Regions from separate parts of the Spongiactinospora sp. 9N601 genome, predicted to be linked through region 1. Evidence: riboswitches for the same ligand, from Rfam matches in the RefSeq annotation. Region 1 holds a riboswitch; each other region holds the start of a gene.

Evidence for each region. Region 1 has a riboswitch for cobalamin ahead of cobN (cobaltochelatase subunit CobN). Riboswitches for the same ligand answer to the same signal wherever they lie in the genome.
Region 2: linked by a shared signal. The riboswitch ahead of bluB (5,6-dimethylbenzimidazole synthase) and the one ahead of cobN (cobaltochelatase subunit CobN) in region 1 are both predicted to bind cobalamin.
Region 3: linked by a shared signal. The riboswitch ahead of ACH34R_RS35755 (ABC transporter substrate-binding protein) and the one ahead of cobN (cobaltochelatase subunit CobN) in region 1 are both predicted to bind cobalamin.
Region 4: linked by a shared signal. The riboswitch ahead of ACH34R_RS17275 (CbtB-domain containing protein) and the one ahead of cobN (cobaltochelatase subunit CobN) in region 1 are both predicted to bind cobalamin.

What each region holds. Positions count from the first base shown of each region.
Region 1 covers NZ_JBIRBB010000004.1:437,299-441,702, forward strand. Annotated here, with positions in the region: gene ACH34R_RS11830 (precorrin-8X methylmutase) at 1-315, opposite strand, end outside; gene ACH34R_RS11835 (precorrin-3B synthase) at 312-1,424, opposite strand; cobalamin riboswitch at 1,437-1,626, shown strand; gene cobN (cobaltochelatase subunit CobN) at 1,661-4,404, shown strand, end outside.
Region 2 covers NZ_JBIRBB010000008.1:307,531-311,934, forward strand. Annotated here, with positions in the region: gene ACH34R_RS21365 (beta-propeller fold lactonase family protein) at 1-684, shown strand, start outside; gene ACH34R_RS21370 (HPP family protein) at 1,255-1,731, shown strand; cobalamin riboswitch at 1,802-2,001, shown strand; gene bluB (5,6-dimethylbenzimidazole synthase) at 2,033-2,662, shown strand; gene ACH34R_RS21380 (glycosyltransferase) at 2,673-4,010, opposite strand; gene ACH34R_RS21385 (TetR family transcriptional regulator) at 4,003-4,404, opposite strand, start outside.
Region 3 covers NZ_JBIRBB010000019.1:105,730-110,133, reverse strand. Annotated here, with positions in the region: gene ACH34R_RS35765 (ABC transporter ATP-binding protein) at 1-163, opposite strand, end outside; gene ACH34R_RS35760 (FecCD family ABC transporter permease) at 160-1,257, opposite strand; gene ACH34R_RS35755 (ABC transporter substrate-binding protein) at 1,254-2,249, opposite strand; cobalamin riboswitch at 2,436-2,630, opposite strand; gene ACH34R_RS35750 (alpha/beta hydrolase) at 2,698-4,404, shown strand, end outside.
Region 4 covers NZ_JBIRBB010000006.1:481,373-485,776, reverse strand. Annotated here, with positions in the region: gene ACH34R_RS17295 (alpha/beta fold hydrolase) at 1-139, shown strand, start outside; gene ACH34R_RS17290 (hypothetical protein) at 168-356, shown strand; gene ACH34R_RS17285 (histidine phosphatase family protein) at 387-932, opposite strand; gene ACH34R_RS17280 (CbtA family protein) at 941-1,738, opposite strand; gene ACH34R_RS17275 (CbtB-domain containing protein) at 1,748-1,936, opposite strand; cobalamin riboswitch at 1,970-2,099, opposite strand; gene ACH34R_RS17270 (serine/threonine-protein kinase) at 2,333-4,093, shown strand; gene ACH34R_RS17265 (serine/threonine-protein kinase) at 4,090-4,404, shown strand, end outside.

The sequences.
Region 1 (4,404 bases):
CGCGGGCACGGCGGGGTCGGCGAGGGTGCAGACCACGTCGTTGGCGGCGGGGAGCCTGCTCCTGGTCACGCCGGAGGCGACCATCCGCGCGTCGCACAGCACGGGCGCGCCCTGCTGTAGTGCCTTGCGGGCCTTCGTCACCACGTGGGGGGACCAGGCCAGGTCGGTGACCAGGTCGGTCATCCCGCAGGCGTGGATCATCCGTACCGCCACCTGGGCGATCTCGGGCGGGACGCCGGTGAGGTCGGTCTCGGCGCGGATGGTCGCGAACGAACGCCGGTAGATCTCGGCTCCGTCGCGCAGGTAGTCGGTCACGGGGTCCTCTCGTGGTAGCCGGCCGGGGTGGCGGTCATCTGGACGACCCGGCCGCGGGGGAGTCCGCACCGGCGTTCACAGCCGGACCAGTGGACGGGGGCAGGGGCGGGGGCGGCCAGCGTACCGACCCAGCGGCGGGCGTCCTCCCGCACGTCGGCCAGCGCCTTCGCGCACCCGGGCCTGCCGGTGCAGGCGCTCACGCCGTTCCACGGTGAGGCGGGGTCGGTGACCAGGCCGGCCCGGTTGAGTTCTTGTTCGACCTGGCCGGCCTCGGCGGGGTCCAGGTCGAGCAGCACAATGGTCCGCCAGGGCGTGAGGCGTACCGTACCGGTGATCACCCGCGCCTGGGCGGCCGTCAGCCGTCCCAGCGGTACGACCGCCGACAGCGCCACCCGTCCGTCACGTTGGATGATCCGTCCGGCCCGGAGTTCCCGGCCCTCCGGTGCGGCCGGCGAGTCCCCCGCCGTGCCGCCGAGGTGGCGGGCGATGCGGGCCGGGCCGTCGGGGAGTTCGGCGATGCGCCAGGAGTCGGTGCGTTCGGCCAGGAACGCGCGGGCGGCGGCGATCATGAGGCCGGGCGCTTCCTCCATGGTGGCGGTGAGCCCCGCGTCCATGCCCGCCAGCAGCAACCGCCCGTTCCAGGCGATGTCCGCGCCGAGGTTCAGGACGTCTCCGGTGCCGTCGTCCACCGCGAACAGGAAGCGGCCCGGCAGGGACGCCAGTTCCGGCACCGCGCACAGCTCCCGATCAAGGGCCGCCACCACGGGCTGGGTGTCCAGCCCGGTCCGACGGCCGCCGAGCGGGGAGGCCACGATGTTGCGCACCCGTTCGTGGGCCGCCGACGGCAGCAGGCCGGCGGCGGCGATCTTTTCGGCGAAGGCGGCGGGGGAGCGCAGCCCGCGTACCTGGACGTTGGCCCGGGAGGTCAGCTCGATCACCCCCGCGCCCAGCTCCGCCGCGCCGTCCGCCAGCTCGCTGAGCTGGGCGGACGTGATGGCACCGCCGGGCAGGCGCACCCGGGCGAGCGGCCCGTCGGCCGCCTCGTGCACCTGGAGCGCCCCCGGACACGCATCCGGCCGCATGCGGCCAGAAAAGTCGGCTTTGGACACGATCTGGATGGTAACGCCACTTCTGTCGTAGGCTTCCGGTAGGCGATGGCAATGGGAGGAAGCCGGTGTGAAACCGGCGCGGTCCCGCCACTGTGACCGGGGAGCGACCCCCAACCGCAAGGCCACTGCCCGGCGACGGGTGGGAAGGCCGGGGTGAGCGCTGATCCGGGAGCCAGGAGACTCCTGCCGTCGCGACACCCGCTACCGGGGCGAGGACCCCGAGGGAGGACCGTGCTGTGCCTGGCGACAGCCGTACCGTTCTGCTGCTCTCGACCTCTGACACCGACCTGCTCAGCGCCCGCGCCGGTGGCGCGGCCTACCGGCTGGGCAACCCGGCCAGGCTGACCCCGGACGACCTGCCCGCGCTGCTGGAGGGCACCGACCTCGTCGTGGTCCGCCTGCTCGGCGGGCGGCGGGCCTGGGAGGAAGGGCTGGATGCCCTGCTCGCCGGGCCGCGCCCGGTCGTCGTACTCGGCGGCGAGCAGGCCCCCGACGCCGAACTCATGGAACTCTCCACCGTCAGCGGCGGCGTCTGCGCCGAGGCGCACGCCTACCTGGCCCACGGCGGCCCGGCCAACCTGGCCGAACTGCACGCCTTCCTGTCTGACACCGTGCTGCTGACCGGCCACGGATTCGCCCCGCCCGCCCCCGCTCCCACCTGGGGCCTTTTGGAGCGCGTTGCCCGGTCCAAGAGCGGCCCCGTGATCGGCGTCCTGTACTACCGCGCCCACCACATGGCCGGGAACACCGGATTCGTCGAGGCCCTGGCCACCGCCATCGAGGACGCCGGCGGCCAGGCCATGCCGATCTTCTGCTCCTCGCTGCGCACCGCCGAGCCCGAACTGATCGACACCTTGCGCGCCGCCGACGCGCTCGTGGTCACCGTCCTGGCGGCGGGCGGCTCCCGCCCGGCCACGGCGGGCGCGGGCGGCGACGACGAGGCATGGGACGTCGGTGCGCTGGCCGCCCTGGACGTACCGATCCTGCAAGGGCTCTGCCTGACCTCCACCCGCCGGGCCTGGGAGGACAACGACGACGGCCTGTCCCCGCTGGACGCGGCCTCGCAGGTGGCGATCCCGGAGTTCGACGGCCGGATCATCACCGTGCCCTTCTCGTTCAAGGAGATCGACCGGGACGGCCTGACCGTCTACGTCGCCGACCCCGAGCGGGCCGCGCGGGTGGCGGGCATCGCCGTACGGCACGGCCTGCTCCGGCACACCCCGCCCGCCGGGCGGCGGATCGTGGTGATGCTGTCCGCCTACCCCACCAAGCACTCCCGGATCGGCAACGCGGTCGGCCTGGACACCCCCAGGAGCACCGTGCGGCTGCTCGCCAGGATGGCCGAAGCGGGCTACGACCTGGGCGAAGGCTTCCCCGGCGTGGCCGAGCAGGACGGCGACGCGCTGATCCACGCGCTGATCGCGGCCGGTGGCCAGGACCCCGACTGGCTCACCGAGGAACACCTGGCGGGCAACCCGGTCCGCATCCCCGCCGCCGTCTACGAGACCTGGTACCGCACCCTGCCCGGCGACCTGCGGGAGGCCATCGAGCGGCACTGGGGACCGCCGCCCGGCGAGCTGTTCGTCCACGAAGGGGACATCGTGCTCGCCGCGCTGCGCGCCGGGAACGTGGTGGTGATGGTCCAGCCGCCGCGCGGGTTCGGGGAGAACCCGATCGCCATCTACCACGACCCCGACCTGCCGCCCAGCCACCACTACCTGGCCGCGTACCGGTGGCTGTCGGCGGAGTTCGGCGCGCACGCGATGGTGCATGTGGGCAAGCACGGCAACCTGGAGTGGCTGCCGGGCAAGGCCGCCGGCATGTCGGCCGCCTGCGGCACCGACGCCGCGATCGGCGATCTGCCGCTGGTCTACCCGTTCCTGGTGAACGACCCGGGGGAGGGCACCCAGGCCAAGCGGCGGGCGCACGCCGTACTGGTGGACCACCTGGTGCCGCCGATGGCCCGCGCCGACACCTACGGCGACATCGCCCGGCTGGAGCAACTGCTGGACGAGCACGCCACGATCGCCGCGATGGACCCCGCCAAACTGCCCGCCATCCGCGCGCAGATCTGGACGCTGATCCAGGCCGCCCGGCTCGACCACGACCTCGGGCTGGACGACCGGCCGCACGACAGCGAGTTCGACGACTTCATCCTGCACGTGGACGGCTGGCTGTGCGAGGTCAAGGACGCGCAGATCCGTGACGGCCTGCACGTGCTCGGCGAGGCCCCGGCCGGGGAGCAGCGGATCGATCTGGTGCTGGCCATGCTGCGGGCCCGGCAGATGTGGTCCGGCCGGGAGAGCCTGCCCGGCCTGCGCGAGGCGCTGGGCCTGGCCGAGGACGGTACGGCCGGGCTGGCCGCCGTGGACGACGCCGAGGCGACCGCGCGCGCCCTGGTCAGCGGCATGGACGAACGCGGCTGGCGGCCGGAGGCGGCGGCCGAGGTCGCCGCCGGACTTCCCGCCGAGGTGATGCGCGTGCTGGCCTTCGCCGCGACCGAGGTCGTACCCCGCCTGGCCCGCACCACCGACGAGATCGGCAACCTGCTGCACGCGCTCGACGGTGGTTACGTCCCGGCCGGGCCGAGCGGTTCGCCGCTGCGCGGCCTGGTCAACGTGCTGCCGACCGGCCGCAACTTCTACTCCGTCGATCCCCGCGCGGTGCCCAGCCGGCTGGCCTGGGAGACCGGGCAGGCCATGGCGGACTCGCTGCTCGCCCGCTACCGCGCCGACACCGGCGAGTGGCCGCGTTCGGTGGGCCTTTCGGTGTGGGGGACCAGCGCGATGCGCACGGCGGGCGACGATGTGGCGGAGGTGCTGGCGCTGCTCGGCGTACGCCCGGAATGGGATGAGGCGTCCCGCCGGGTGACCGGGCTCGCGCCGATCCCGCTCGCCGAGCTGGGCCGTCCTCGTATCGATGTGACGGTACGGATCAGCGGGTTCTTCCGGGACGCGTTTCCGCATGTGGTGGCCATGCT
Region 2 (4,404 bases), on a different contig from region 1:
TACATCGCCAACCGCGACTCCGACGACGTGTCCGTGATCGACACCGCGCGCCGCGAGGTCATCAAGACCATCCCGGTCGGCGACGCCCCCCGCGGGGTGGCGATCGCCCCCAACGGCCGCTTCGCCTACGTCAGCAGTACCGGCTCCGGGGCGATCACCGTCATCGACACGGCCACCCACACCGTCACCGCCACCATCGCCGTCGGGCTGTCCCCGAGAGGCATCGCCTTCACCCCCAGCGGACGTGCGGCGTACGTCGCCAACTCCGACTCCGACACCGTCTCAGTCATCGACACCGCCGCCCACACCGTCACCGCGACCATCGCCGTCGGCGATGAACCCCGCGGGGTCCTGGTCACCCCGGACAGCCGTACCGTCTACGTCAGCAACACCCTCGGCGGCACCGTCTCGGTCATCAACGCCCGCCGCAACACCGTCACCGCGACCATCACCGTGGGCACCAACCCACGCGGCCTGGCCCTGCACACCGGCAACCGCATCGCCTATGTCGCCAACTCCGGCTCCGACACCGTGAACATCTTCGACACCCGCACCAACACCGTGCTGGGGGAGGTCGCCGTCGGCGACGACCCGCGCTACACCGCCTCCGGCCCCGGCGGCAGGTTCCTGTACCTCACCAACACCGGCTCCCACAGCGTCTCGGTGCTCACCCTGGCCCACTGACCCGGCCCACAGCCCGCGCGGGACCACACCTCCCGCGCGGGGGGCCGCGGGCTGGAACAGTTCGACCAGGTTGCCGGCGGGGCCGGTCACCACATCGCTGCGCAGCGGCGGGCCCGCCTGCCGTAGCCGGGTGATCATCGACGATCGGATGGATGCGGTTACGGCCGGCGACGGCGGGCGTGGCGCGGGCACCGGAGCCGGCGGGCCCGGACAGCGGCAGCCGCACGGGAGGCGTACGTTGAGCTAGGGACCTTGGTCCCTACCCCCGCCTCCGCCCGCGAAGGGGCGAAGGGAGGGTCGAGGCATGGACACCGTCGCGACGAGCGATCCCACGGGCCGCCTGCCGATGATCATACTGCGCACGCGGCGCACCGGGCCATGCCGCGGGATCGGATGCCGCCGCCACGGGCACGACAATCCGCACGTACGCGGGTACTAGAAGGGGGGGACCACCACCACGCCGTTGGACATGGCGATGCTCAACGACATCGACTGCGGGCCCGCGACCACGGCGAGGACCCGGCCTGGGTCCGGGACCTGGACCTGGCCCGCGTTGAAAGGGGGATGACCATGGATGAGACGCTGACCGCCGGGCAGGTGATGAGCCGGGCCCTGGTGATCGTCCGGCCGGAGGAGTCCCCGCTGATGGCCTGGGAACTGATGCGCCGGGCGGGCATCCACCACCTGCCGGTGGTGAACGAGCACGGCCTGCTGCTGGGCATCCTCACCAAGGAGGACCTGGCGGCGTCCTGGACGGGCGGGCCGGAGGCGCAGTCCCGCACACCGCTGCGCCGGTTGCTGACCGGGCGGCGCATCCCCCACGTCCGCCAGGACGCGTCCCTGCCGCACGTCGCGACGGTGATGCGGGACGCGGGCTGCGACGCCGTACCGGTCATGGCGGCGGGCGGAGCCTTCATCGGCATGATCACGACCGTCGATGTCCTGGACGCCGTGGCCGGGCGAACACGACCGGCGGAGGACGCGGCGGAGATGGTCACGGGCATGTTCCGGCTGGAGCCGGTACTGCCCGTGGCCGCAAGGGCCTGACCGGAGGCGGGCTCCGGGGCCGAACTCGGGGCCCCTGGGCGGCGGTGCGGGTCGTCACGGTACGGTACTGCTCGGCGAACTGTTGCGAGGTGCCTCGCGATCGCGAGGAGAATCGGGAAGCCGGTGTGATTCCGGCACGGGCCCGCCGCGGTGACCGGGAAGTCGCCGCCCAGGTGCGAAGCACGGCCACTGGCCCGTAAGGGCCGGGAAGGCGGGCGGTCAGGCGTTGATCCGGGAGTCCGAAGACCGGCCTCGCGCCCACCGCCCCCTCTGATGGGGGCCATGCAGCGGGAGCCTGCCCATGAACAGCCATCTGTACGACGTCATCCACCGCCGCCGCGACGTGCGCGGCCAGTTCACCGGCGCGCCCGTGCCGCAGGAGGTGCTGCACCGCGTGCTGACGGCGGCGCACGCCGCCCCCAGCGTCGGACTGTCCCAGCCGTGGGACTTCATCGTGGTACGCGACACCGCGATCCGCGCCGCCTTCCACGAACATGTCCAGCACGAACGGGCCGCCTACGCCGCCACCCTCGACGCCGAGGCCGCCCGGCGGTTCGCCCACATCAAGATCGACGGGGTGCGCGAGTCGACGCTGTCCATCGTGGTCACCTATGACCAGGGCAGAGGCGGCCCCGCCGTGCTGGGCCGCCATGCCATCGCCGACGCCGGCCTGTACTCGGTGTGCCTGGCCATCCAGAACCTCTGGCTGGCCGCCACCGCCGAAGGGCTCGGTGTGGGGTGGGTGTCGTTCTATCGCGAGCCCTTCGTGCGGGACCTGCTCGGCATCCCCGCCGAGGTCCGCCCGGTCGCCTGGCTGTGCCTCGGCCCCGTCACCCACCTCGAAGGCGACCCCGACCTGGAACGACACGGCTGGCGCCACCGCCGCCCACTTCAGGCCGCCGTCCATCACGACCGCTGGGGAGCTCAGTAGGAATCGTCCGTCATCCACTCACCGGGCATTTCCGTACGGATCCGGGCGAGTGCGTCAGCGGTCCGGGCGCGGACCCAGATCCAGGTCCGGGCGTCGTCGCGGTGAGGTCTTCGAGTTCGGTGACGGCTCGGTCGGTCGCCGTTTCGGCGGCGATCTCGGCGGCCAGGCGCCGCGCCTGGCGCTGGTAGGACGGGTCGTGCAGGACCCGGCCGACCGCGCGGGCGATGGTGCCGGGTGAGGCGCTCCTGCGTAGGGTGATCCCTGCTCCGGCGAGGGCGACGCGCAGGGCCACCTCGCCCTGGTCGCGCCCGAGCGGTACGCACACCATGGGCACACCCGCCGCCAGGGACTTGACGGCCGTCCCGTGGCCGGCGTGCGTGATCGTCACAGCGGCGTGGCGGAGCACGGCGTTGTGCGGGGCGACCGAGGTGACCAGGACGTTGCCGGGCGCGTGGACCGTTGCCTGGTCCACTGCCGGGCCGGTGGTCAGCAGCCCGCGTACCGGCAGCCGGCCGAGGGCGCCGGCGATGCGCTGGAGCAGCTCGCGCTGGTTCATGAACGTCGAACTCAGGCTGACCAGCACCAGTGGGGTCTCCCCCTCGGGCAGTCGCAGTTCCCCGACCCACGCGGGGTCGTCGAGCCGCGGCCCGACGTGGCGGACGTAGGGCGGGAACCGCCGGCCAGGGTAGTCCAGCGCCCGCGGCGACAGTACGAGGAACCGGTCGACGCGGCCGAACGCGTCGATGACCGAATCGACGGGCGGGAGACCGTTGGCGGCACGGGCGGCGTTGAGCGCGGGCAGTCCCTTGGCCCACGGCTTGGTGATCATCTCTGTCAGGAGCCGATCGCGCAGCCGCCCCAGGACACCGGTGGCGGGCCTGAGCCCGGGACCGAACGGCGGCGCGCCCGGGGCGGGGAAGGGGTAAAGGGTCGTCCCCAGCGCGGCCACCGGGATTCCGGCCGCTTCGCCCGCCGTGATCGCACCGAGCAGCGAGAAGTCGGTGACCAGTACGTCAGCCGGATGCGCGCGCAGCTCGGCCAGGGTGTCGCGGGCGAAGTCCGCCGCGGGGCCGCAGACCAAACGGTCACGGAGCCGGGCGAATGCGCCCATCGGCGTGCGGGCCTCGAAGTCCTTGAGGAGGTCGCCGGCCGGGTCGGTGGTGTCGCCCTGGGGCGCCGTCGTCCAGGTGATCGGCTCCGCGCCGGTGGCGGCCACCTCGTCGTGCAGCGACCTGTCGCCCAGCACCCGGACGCCGTGGCCGCGCTCGCGCAGCGCGCGGGCGACCGAGAGGGTGGGCGGCACGGCTCCGCCGCCGGCCCAGGTGGCGAACAGGAAGTTCTTACGCATAGTTTCTCTTTCGGGGGTCGATCGACGTCAGCAGGTCGCACATGGCGCGTTCGGCGTCCTCGCGAGACAGGCCGAGGTCGTGCCGCCACAGTTTCCACAGGTAGATGTCGGTGGCGGCGTGGTGCAGGTTCAGCGCGTGCTCGCGGTCGGGACCCGGGGCCGGGAGGCGGTCGGCGAAGACCTGTTCCAGCCAGGCCCGATGCTGGGCGCGGGCATGGGCGGCCGCCCGGCCCGCCACCGGGACGCGGTCCATCTGCGCGGTCCACAGGACGTTGGCGGCGCCGTGCCGCTCGTAGTCGGCGAAGAGCACGGTCACGATCGCCGCCACGTCGCCGGTGGGCGCCTGGCGGGCGACCGCCGTCTGCGAGGCCACCCACTCGGCGACGGCGTCGGC
Region 3 (4,404 bases), on a different contig from region 1:
GGTAGAGGGTGCGCAGCAAGGTGGTCTTGCCCGCGCCGTTCGGCCCGGCCAGCCCCACCACCTCGCCGGGCGCGACGTCCAGCGTCACCCCGCGCACGAGGTCCCGGCCGCCCGCGCGCACCCACACGTCCTGTACGGCCAGCGCCGCCGCCCGCGCCGTCATCTCGACCGCCTCCGCATCAGCCACAGGAAGAACGGCCCGCCGACCAGGGCCGTGATGATCCCGACAGGGATCTCCTCAGGCGTGATCAGCGTCCGCGCGAACAGGTCGCCCGCGATCAGGAACGACGCCCCGAGCAGCGCCGTGGCCGGCAGCGCCCGCCGGTGGTCGGCCCCGATCAGCAGCCGCACCACGTGCGGCATGATCAGCCCGACGAAGCCGATCGACCCGCTGACCGCGACGATCGTCCCGATCATGATGGCCACCAGCACGAACAGCGCCGCCCTGAACCGGTGTACGTCCAGCCCCAGCGCGGTGGCGGCCTCCTCCCCGGCCAGCAGCAGGTTCAGCGGCCGGGAGACGCCCAGCAGTACGGCGGTGCCCAGTACGACGGCCCCGGCCGGCGCCCACACCACCGGCCAGGTCGTGCCCGCCAGCCCGCCCAGCATCCAGCGCAGCGCCGACTGCGTCTTGTGCGGATCGCTGGAGGTCACCACCAGGAACCCGGCCACCGCCGACAGCACCTCGGCCGTGGCCACCCCCGCCAGCACCAGCCGTATCGTGGTCATCCGGCCGCCCGACCTGGCCAGGAAGTAGACCGCCACCAGCGCGGCCAGCGCCCCGGCGAACGCGGCGACCGGCAGCGAGAACGCCCCGAAGACGGTCAGGCCGAACACCACCACGCACACCGCCCCGACGGTGGCCCCCGAGGAGACGCCGAGCAGCATCGGATCGGCCAGCGGGTTGCGGACCAGGGCCTGCAACGCCATCCCGCACACCGAAAGGCCCGCCCCGACCACCGCGCAGAGCAGCACGCGCGGCAGCCGTACGTCCATCACGATGGTCTCCCGGACCGCCGACCAGGACGGGTCGGCCAGTGCGGGGTGGATCCGGTGGGCCAGGATGCCCCACACCTGCCCCGGGGGCAGCGGGATCGACCCGGCCGCGATCCCGGCCGTGACCGCCGCGCACAGCAGCGCCGCCAGCAGGCCGATCACCAGCGGATACGGCAGACCGGGACGGCGTCCGGGCAGCCGGGCGGGCTCGGCAAGCGGCCCGGCCTCCGCCCGGCCGGCCAGCGCGGTGCGGGGGGTCACCGGAACCGTTCGGGGTGGATCTGGCGGGCCAGCGACTCGACGGCCGCGGGCGCGCGCACCCCGAGCACCACCGACGACAGCGGCAGCACCGCGAAGCGCCGCGCCTTGATCGCCGGAACGTCCGCCAGCGCCGGGTTCGACAGCAGGAACCGCTTCTTGTCGGCCACCGGCTGCTCGCCGTAGTCGTAGATCACGATCCAGTCCGGCGCGCGCTCGGCCACCTGCTCGAACGACACGTCGCCCCACGCCTTGCCGACATCCGAGAACACGTTCTCGGCTCCGGCCAGTTCGACGATCTCGTTGCCGACGCCGCGCCCGCCCGCCGTGAAGGCGGTCTTGTCGCCGCTGTCGTAGACGAACAGCTTGACCGGGGCGACCCCGGCCAGCCTGCCCTTCACCCCGTCGAGGGTCGCGTGCAGCCGGGTGATCAGCGGCTCCGCCCGGCCGGACACGCCGAAGATCCGGGCCACGTTGCGGATCTCCTGGTCCATCATGGCCATGGTCACCGGGCCGGTGGCGCACTCCTCGATGTTGAGGTAGGTGTCGATGCCCGCCTTGGCCAGGGCGTTCCTGGCGCGGCCCTCCTTCTCGTCGAAGGTGCTGGCGAAGCCGCCGTACACGAAGTCGGGCTCTTCGGTCAGCAACGCCTCGAACGACGGGTACTTCTCCGACAGCACCTTCACGCCGTCGTACGCGGCCTGGTACTCGGGCAGGACCCGGTCGTCCAGGTAGCCGGTGCCGATCATGGACTGCGCGAGCCCGAGGGCCAGCAGCACCTCCGTGGCGTGCTGGTTCAGCGACACCGCCCGCCGGGGCGGGCGCTCGTAGGTCGTCCGCACGCCGCAGTTGTCGACGGTAATCGGGAATCCGGCCGGTACCGGGGCCCGCGCGGCCTCCCCGACCTCGGCGGGCGCGCCCCCGCAGCCGGCCAGCAGCACGGCGCAGGCGGCGAACAGGGCGAGTGGCAGGGACTTGGGACGTCTGCCCGGCATGGAGGGTTCCTCTCCCGGAATCTGCGCAGCGGGACAGAACCACCGGGATCAGAGAGACGACCCTGCGGACTACGCCGGTCGCCGCCGGGCGGACGCGGGCTCGTTAAGGGCACGCCACCGCCACGCGGCGCGCCCGTCGGCCCAGCGGCCATCCGGCCACTCCTCTCCGGGGAGATCCGCCCCAGTTCATCGAGGAGGCGACCGCGTGAGTCTCCTGGCTTTCGGGTCGAAGCTCGTCCCCGCCTTCCCACCCCGGGCGGGGGCAGTGGCGTCGTGGGAACTCGCTCGCCGATCACAGTGGCGGGACCGCGCCGGATTCACACCGGCTTCCTCGTCCACGCTCGCCTTTCCATCATCATCCCACGAAACCGGTCATTCCACCACGCACCCGGCGTCAGGCCGCCGGAGCGTCGCCGTTCCGGGGGGCCGATCGCTAGCCTGGGGCGTTGTGATCTCCCCACGGGCCCTGATCGCCCCCCTGCTCATGGCCATCATGTTCGTCGCCGCCGCGCCCACGCCCGCGTCCGCCGCGCCCGCGCCCGCGATCGAGGACCGGGCGTGCCCGGTTCAGATGCCCGCCGGTACGCGATGCGGCTTTCTGATCGTGCCCGAACGGCGGGACGTGCCCGGGAGCCGGACGATCAAGGTCGGGTTCGCGGTACACCGATCGGCCGCCTCCGATCGCAAGCCCGACCCCATCGTCTACACCAGCGGCGGGCCCGGGTCTGGATCGATCCAGCTCACCGGATATCTGTCGGAGATGATCCTGGGGCGCGACCGCGACGTGGTGGTGATCGAGCAGCGGGGCAGCCGGTGGTCCGAGCCCGCGCTGGACTGCCCGGAGATCGCTCGGGGCGTGCTCGACGCGCTCGCCGGGCCCGGGCCGATGCGGGCGGAGACGGCCGGGATCGCGCGGGGCGCGAACGCCTGCCGGGAGCGGCTGGCCCGTCAGGGGGTGGACCTGCGCGGATACACCACGGCTGAGATCGCCGCCGACGTGGCCGGCCTGCGCCGCGCACTCGGCTACCCGAAGTGGAACCTGTTCGGGGTCAGCTACTCCACCCGCTCCATGCTGGCCGCCGCGGCGGCCGATCCCGAAGGGGTGCGGTCGGTGGTGCTGGACTCGTTCCTGCCCGCCGAGGTGGACTGGTACGGCGACGCGCAGGCCAACCTGGACGCGACCCTGCGCGGCCTCGGCCCCGGCGCGTCCTCCACATGGGCGGACCTGCCGGGGCGGTTCGCCGCGATGGTCGCCCGGTACGACGCGCGTCCCGCGAGCGTGGTCACCACCGACCCGCTCACCGGCGGCCCGCTCACGGTACGGCTGACCGGTGAGGACATCATGACCATCCTCGCCGAGGCGCTGCACGAGGTGGACTTCGTCCCGGTCGCGCCCACGATCATCGACGCCCTCGCCGGCGGCCGGGACGAACTGCTCGGCGCGCTCGCCGACGCCGCCGGACCGGCCCTCACCTCCCGGGCCCTGGGTCTCTACCATGCCGTGCAGTGCCAGGACGAGGTGGACCCCGCGGCCCGCGAACGTCCGGCCCGGCTGTTCACCACGGTGGTGGACCGGGCGGTGTGCGACGCGTGGCGGCTGCCGTACGCGGCGGGCGAGGCGGCGAGCACCGGCGCGCCGGTGCTGGTCGTCGGCGGCGCGCTGGACCCGACGACGCCGGGCCGTACGGCCCGGCCCGCGGCGGAGCGGCTGCCGCGCGCCCGGTTCGCCGAGTTCGCCGGGGTGGGGCACGCGGTGTTCCTGTCCAGCCTGTGCGGGCGGACGACGATCTCGGCGTTCGTCGCGGACCCGGCTTCGGCCGCGGTCCCCTGCGATCGGGCCGTGCCGCCCTACCGGATCTCCCGCCCGGGGGAGCTGCTGCCCACCGCGATGCCGTACCGGATGCTGGCCGGCGGCGAGTGGTGGTGGCTCGCGCTGCTCGCCGCCCTCGCGGTCGTGTCGCTGGTCCAGGTCGGGGCGGCGGCACTGCGGTGGTCGGGGTGGCGCTCGGTGCCGCCGCTGCTCGCGGGGGTCGCCGGGCTCTCCTTCCTGGGACTGCTGGGGTACGGGCTGTACGACGTGGTCGCGGCGAACGAGACCGTACTCGCGGCGGGCGTGCCCGCGTGGCTGGTGTACGCCGTCGCGCCGCTGTTCGCC
Region 4 (4,404 bases), on a different contig from region 1:
AATGGCCGAGCACCTGCCGAACGCCACCTTGTGGCGCCTTGAGAAGATCGGTCACAGCCCCATTCTGGAAGCGCCGGACGTCGTCCTGCCCCGCCTGCTCGACTTCCTCGGCCAGGTGGAGAAGTCCGATGGCAAGTGATCAGGATCACCCGTCTGAAGGGATCACCATGAGCAGGCCGGAGTTCTTCGCCACTCCCGGGTACGGCGAGACACAGCTCGCCAACATGCACTACTACCAGGCGGTTCGCATCGGCGACCGCGCACCCATCTGGACCGAGACCGGTGTTCCCGCCCTCGGCGCCCCGAAGATGCGCGTCGAGATCCGCGTCACCGCCATCATCGGGCGCGACGACTGACGTACACACCGCCTGAGCGGCCGGCCCCGCTCAAAGCCTCCGGTTGACATAGGCGATCCGCCAGCCGCTCGGTGTCGCGGTGAGCCCGGTGATGGACAGCGGAGCGAGGTCGATGCGGGCGGTGCTGAGCGGATCCGCCCCCAGGGCGTGGCCGAGCGCCGCTCTGATGGTGCCGGCGTCACAGATGGCGACCTGTTCCGGCTCCTCTCGTACGGAGTCGAGCCAGCCGGCCACCCGCGACGCGTGCACGGCCAGGGACTCGCCGCCGTGCGGAGCGGCGGCGGGGTCGGTGAGCCAGCTCATCAGCGCCTGCGGCTCCTCCTGCGCGACCTGGTCATAGGCAAGGCCGCGCCATCGGCCGTAGTCGGCCTCCCTGAGGGCGGCAGCGGGGAGCGCCTGCAGTCCCATGGCACGGGCGGTCTGCCGGGCGGCTTTGCCGGGCGCCGACCACACCAGGGAGGTCGTCGTGAAGCGCAGCGAGGCGGCCTTGGCCAGACCGGCCGCGTCCGCGTCCTCATCACCGGGGAAGCGGGCCGCCCGCATCCCCGGCGTCGTGGCGTGCCGGACGAAGAGCACCCCAGGGTTCAGCTCGGTGCCGCGGCGGCCGGAGCGGGCGCGATGGTACGCCTCGCCGCCCGGTCGCTCAGCCAGCCGAACAGCACGCCGAACGCCGTCCAGAAGACGAGCTGGGTGCCGATCGAGGCGAGCCGGAACTCCCACAGCAGCGTGGCCGGGAAGCCCTCGGGCACCTCGTCGACCGTGGGCAGCAACCACCATGCGGCCACCACCGGCACGAGGAACGCGACGAGCGCCGCCACCCGACGAGCCCACGGATCCCCGGTGACCCGGCGGGCGGTGACCACGGCGATCACGGTGGCCGCCAGGCCGACGAGGATCATCACCACATAGAGCAGGGTGCGGCTGTTGATGGTCGCCGGATCACCCACGGCGGGGGGATTTGCGGGATATTTCACGAACGGCACGAGGATGATCGCGGCGAACGCCGTCCCGGCCATGACCAGTGCGAGCCGTCCATCGGACGTCGGCCCGACCGGCCCGCCCCGACCAGCTCGCCCAGCTCGCCCGACTCGTCCGCGAAGACCCGCGAACACCAGCGCGAAGATGCCGCCCACGGCGAGCCCGTAGAGGCCGGTGGCCAGGAAGAGACCGGCCTTCTGCGCGGGCCTGCCGACCACGGCCTCCTCGCCGTGGCCGTGTTCGGCCTCCTCGGCGTGCTCAGGAACCGCGGCCCGCGCGGCGGCCTCCTCCAGGGCGATGGCGTCGTCCACCCGCGGTTCCCCGAATGCGAAGGCGAAGCCGCCCGTGACAAGTCCGGCCAGCAGCCCCACGAGCAGGCCCCTGACCAGCAAAGTGCGTACCACACTCGGCCCCTAGTGGCAGGGCACGCCGAGCAGGTGCCGCCCGTCGTGCATGAGTTCGTGCAGGAACGCGCCGGTCTGGGAGACCGCGCCGTTGTCCATCAGGACCAGGTACGCGACGAGCAGGAGCACAGGTACGGCCGCCAGCCAGGGGCGCAGCCGGGGAAAGGGAATGCTGGACGGGGTGGACAAGCCACTCATTTAGCGCCTCCTCAGGGTCACGCGTCCCATCTCACGAGGTCACGATCGTCAAGCGACCTGGCTCCCGGGATCTGCGTCCCGGATACAGTGGCGCGTCCGCACCGGCATCTCACCGGATTTCCCTTGAACAATCGTGAAGTCAACCGGAACGTATCCCGCCTCCCCGGTCGCGTCAACACGGATCAAGGAAGTGCATGCTGCTCGCCGTCGTGCATTTTCGCTATAACGCTCGGTCACCACCGGTTGGGGCACTTCTACGTGGGGTGCGAAAGGGCGCAACGACGGCTCCGCTGATCGTGTCGTTACCCTGGCCGCCGAGTTGAAGGGCCATTAGCCTGTGCGGTGATGAGTGTTGATGGGCTGCTTCCAGGCGATCCGCGACACATTGGGCGTTATGTGGTTAAGGGGCGGCTGGGCGCGGGCGGCCAGGGTGTCGTCTACCTGGCCGACGCGCCGGACGGCGCCCAGGTGGCCTTGAAGGTCATCAAGGCGGAGGTCGGCTCCGATGCCCGCCGTCTGTTCGAGCGGGAGTTCGCCGTTCTGCGGCGCGTCTCCAGCTTTTGCACTGCGCAGGTGCTCGATGCCGATGTGACGGCCGACCCCCCTTACATCGTCAGCGAGTATGTCGCCGGCCGTTCGCTTTATGCATTCGTCGCCGAAAACGGGCCTCTCGTGGGAGCCGATCTGGACCGTCTCGCGGTGGCGACGGCCACGGCCCTCATCGCGATCCACCGCGCGGGTATCGTCCATCGCGATTTCAAACCGCAGAACGTCCTGTTGGGGCATGACGGCCCACGCGTCATCGACTTCGGCATCGCCCGTGTCCTCAATGACGGTGCCGCCCTGGCCAGCGCGCTCGTGGGCACCCCCCGGTACATGGCCCCCGAGCAGATCAGGGGCGAGGCGTTCGGCCCCGCCGCCGACATCTTCGCCTGGGGGGCGACCATCGTCTACGCCGCCACCGGCCGCTCCCCGTTCGAGGCCGGCACGCTTCCGGCGGTTTTGCACCGTGTGCTGCACGAGCAGCCCGACCTCGGCTCTCTTCCCGATCATCTCCGCTCTCTGGTAGGACGCTGTCTTTCCAAGCAGGCCGCCGATCGTCCCACGGCGTCCGAACTCCCGCTGGCCATCATGGACCTGGGCGCCGGGCCCCGGACCGAGCCGGCGGCGGACGTACCGATGGCCCCGGCGGAGCGGGCGAGACCGCGCAGGAGATGGCGGCGGCGGGCGATGCTCGGGGGAGGCGCGATCGTCACGGCGGTCGCTCTGGCGGCGGGCGCGGTCTGGTGGGCGCGAGTGCCGGAGCGAACGACGAACACGAACGCCGCGACCGCCACCAAGCCGGCCACGGCCAACGAGCCCCCGGGATACTCCCTGGTAGCGCTGGGCGCGGCGCGCACGGCCTTCGAGGCGTGGTACAGCCTCGACCACACCGACTACGACGCAGGAGCGCGGCGTACGCTGACCCTCCTGTCCGGGGTGGCCGCGCAGGACTACTGGCATCTGATCGGCAATTCCAAGAGCGCGGTGGTGGCCGCGAAGGCGAAGCAGACCGCACGGGCGACCGCCGCGGGAATCTTGTGGGCGTCGCCGCAGCGGGTGTCGATCATCGTGATCGGTCTCAGCTACATCACCCAGAACGAAACCGTGGTGAAGTCGGAGGACCCGCTGCTGTTCGCGGAGATGGTCCCCTCCGGCGGAGGCTGGAAGATGGATTACGCGCGGAGCACCCCGTCCGGCACCACGGTCCCGGCCGGCGCCTGGCCGTCCACCGAGATCCGGACCATGGTCGCCGATGCCGCCGGCTGCCAGAGCGAGGCCTTCATCAACGGGCCCCGCCTGGAAGAGCGTCCCACCTTCTTCGGACGCTGCACGACTGGGCGGGCCGAGCAGTGGTGGCGGGAGTTGGCCGCGATCCCCGACGCGCAGGTGCCCGACTGGTGGAGCTGGCAGTACCGGGAGATCGGCACGGCCTTCGAACGGTTCAACGGCCCTGACTCCGCGACCCTCATCCACCTCGGAGACTCGGCCAAGGCCCCCGATCACAAGGTCGTGAGCTATCGGTTGCACCTGCGCCGGGTCGACGGGCGCTGGAAGCTGGAGGACGTGACGTCGCCGAAGGACAACCGCTCCCTGTTCCAGCGACGCCTGAAATGAGCGTTTCCATTGGCTTACGTCCGGGCGATCCGGAAAGGATCGGCCGCTACCGGGTGCTCGGCCGGCTCGGCGCGGGCGGCCAGGGTGTCGTCTTTCTGGCCGTGGGGGGCGAGGGACGGCAGGTCGCCCTGAAAGCGCTGCCCCCGATCGCCGACGAGGCCGCCCGCCACCGCCTGGCGGCCGAGCTGGTCCTGGTGCGCAGGGTCTCCGGATTCTGTACCGCCCAGGTGCTCGACGCCGATCTGACGGCCGACCCGCCGCACATCGTCACCGAGTACGTACCCGGTCCGTCCCTGGCCGAGCTCGTCCGG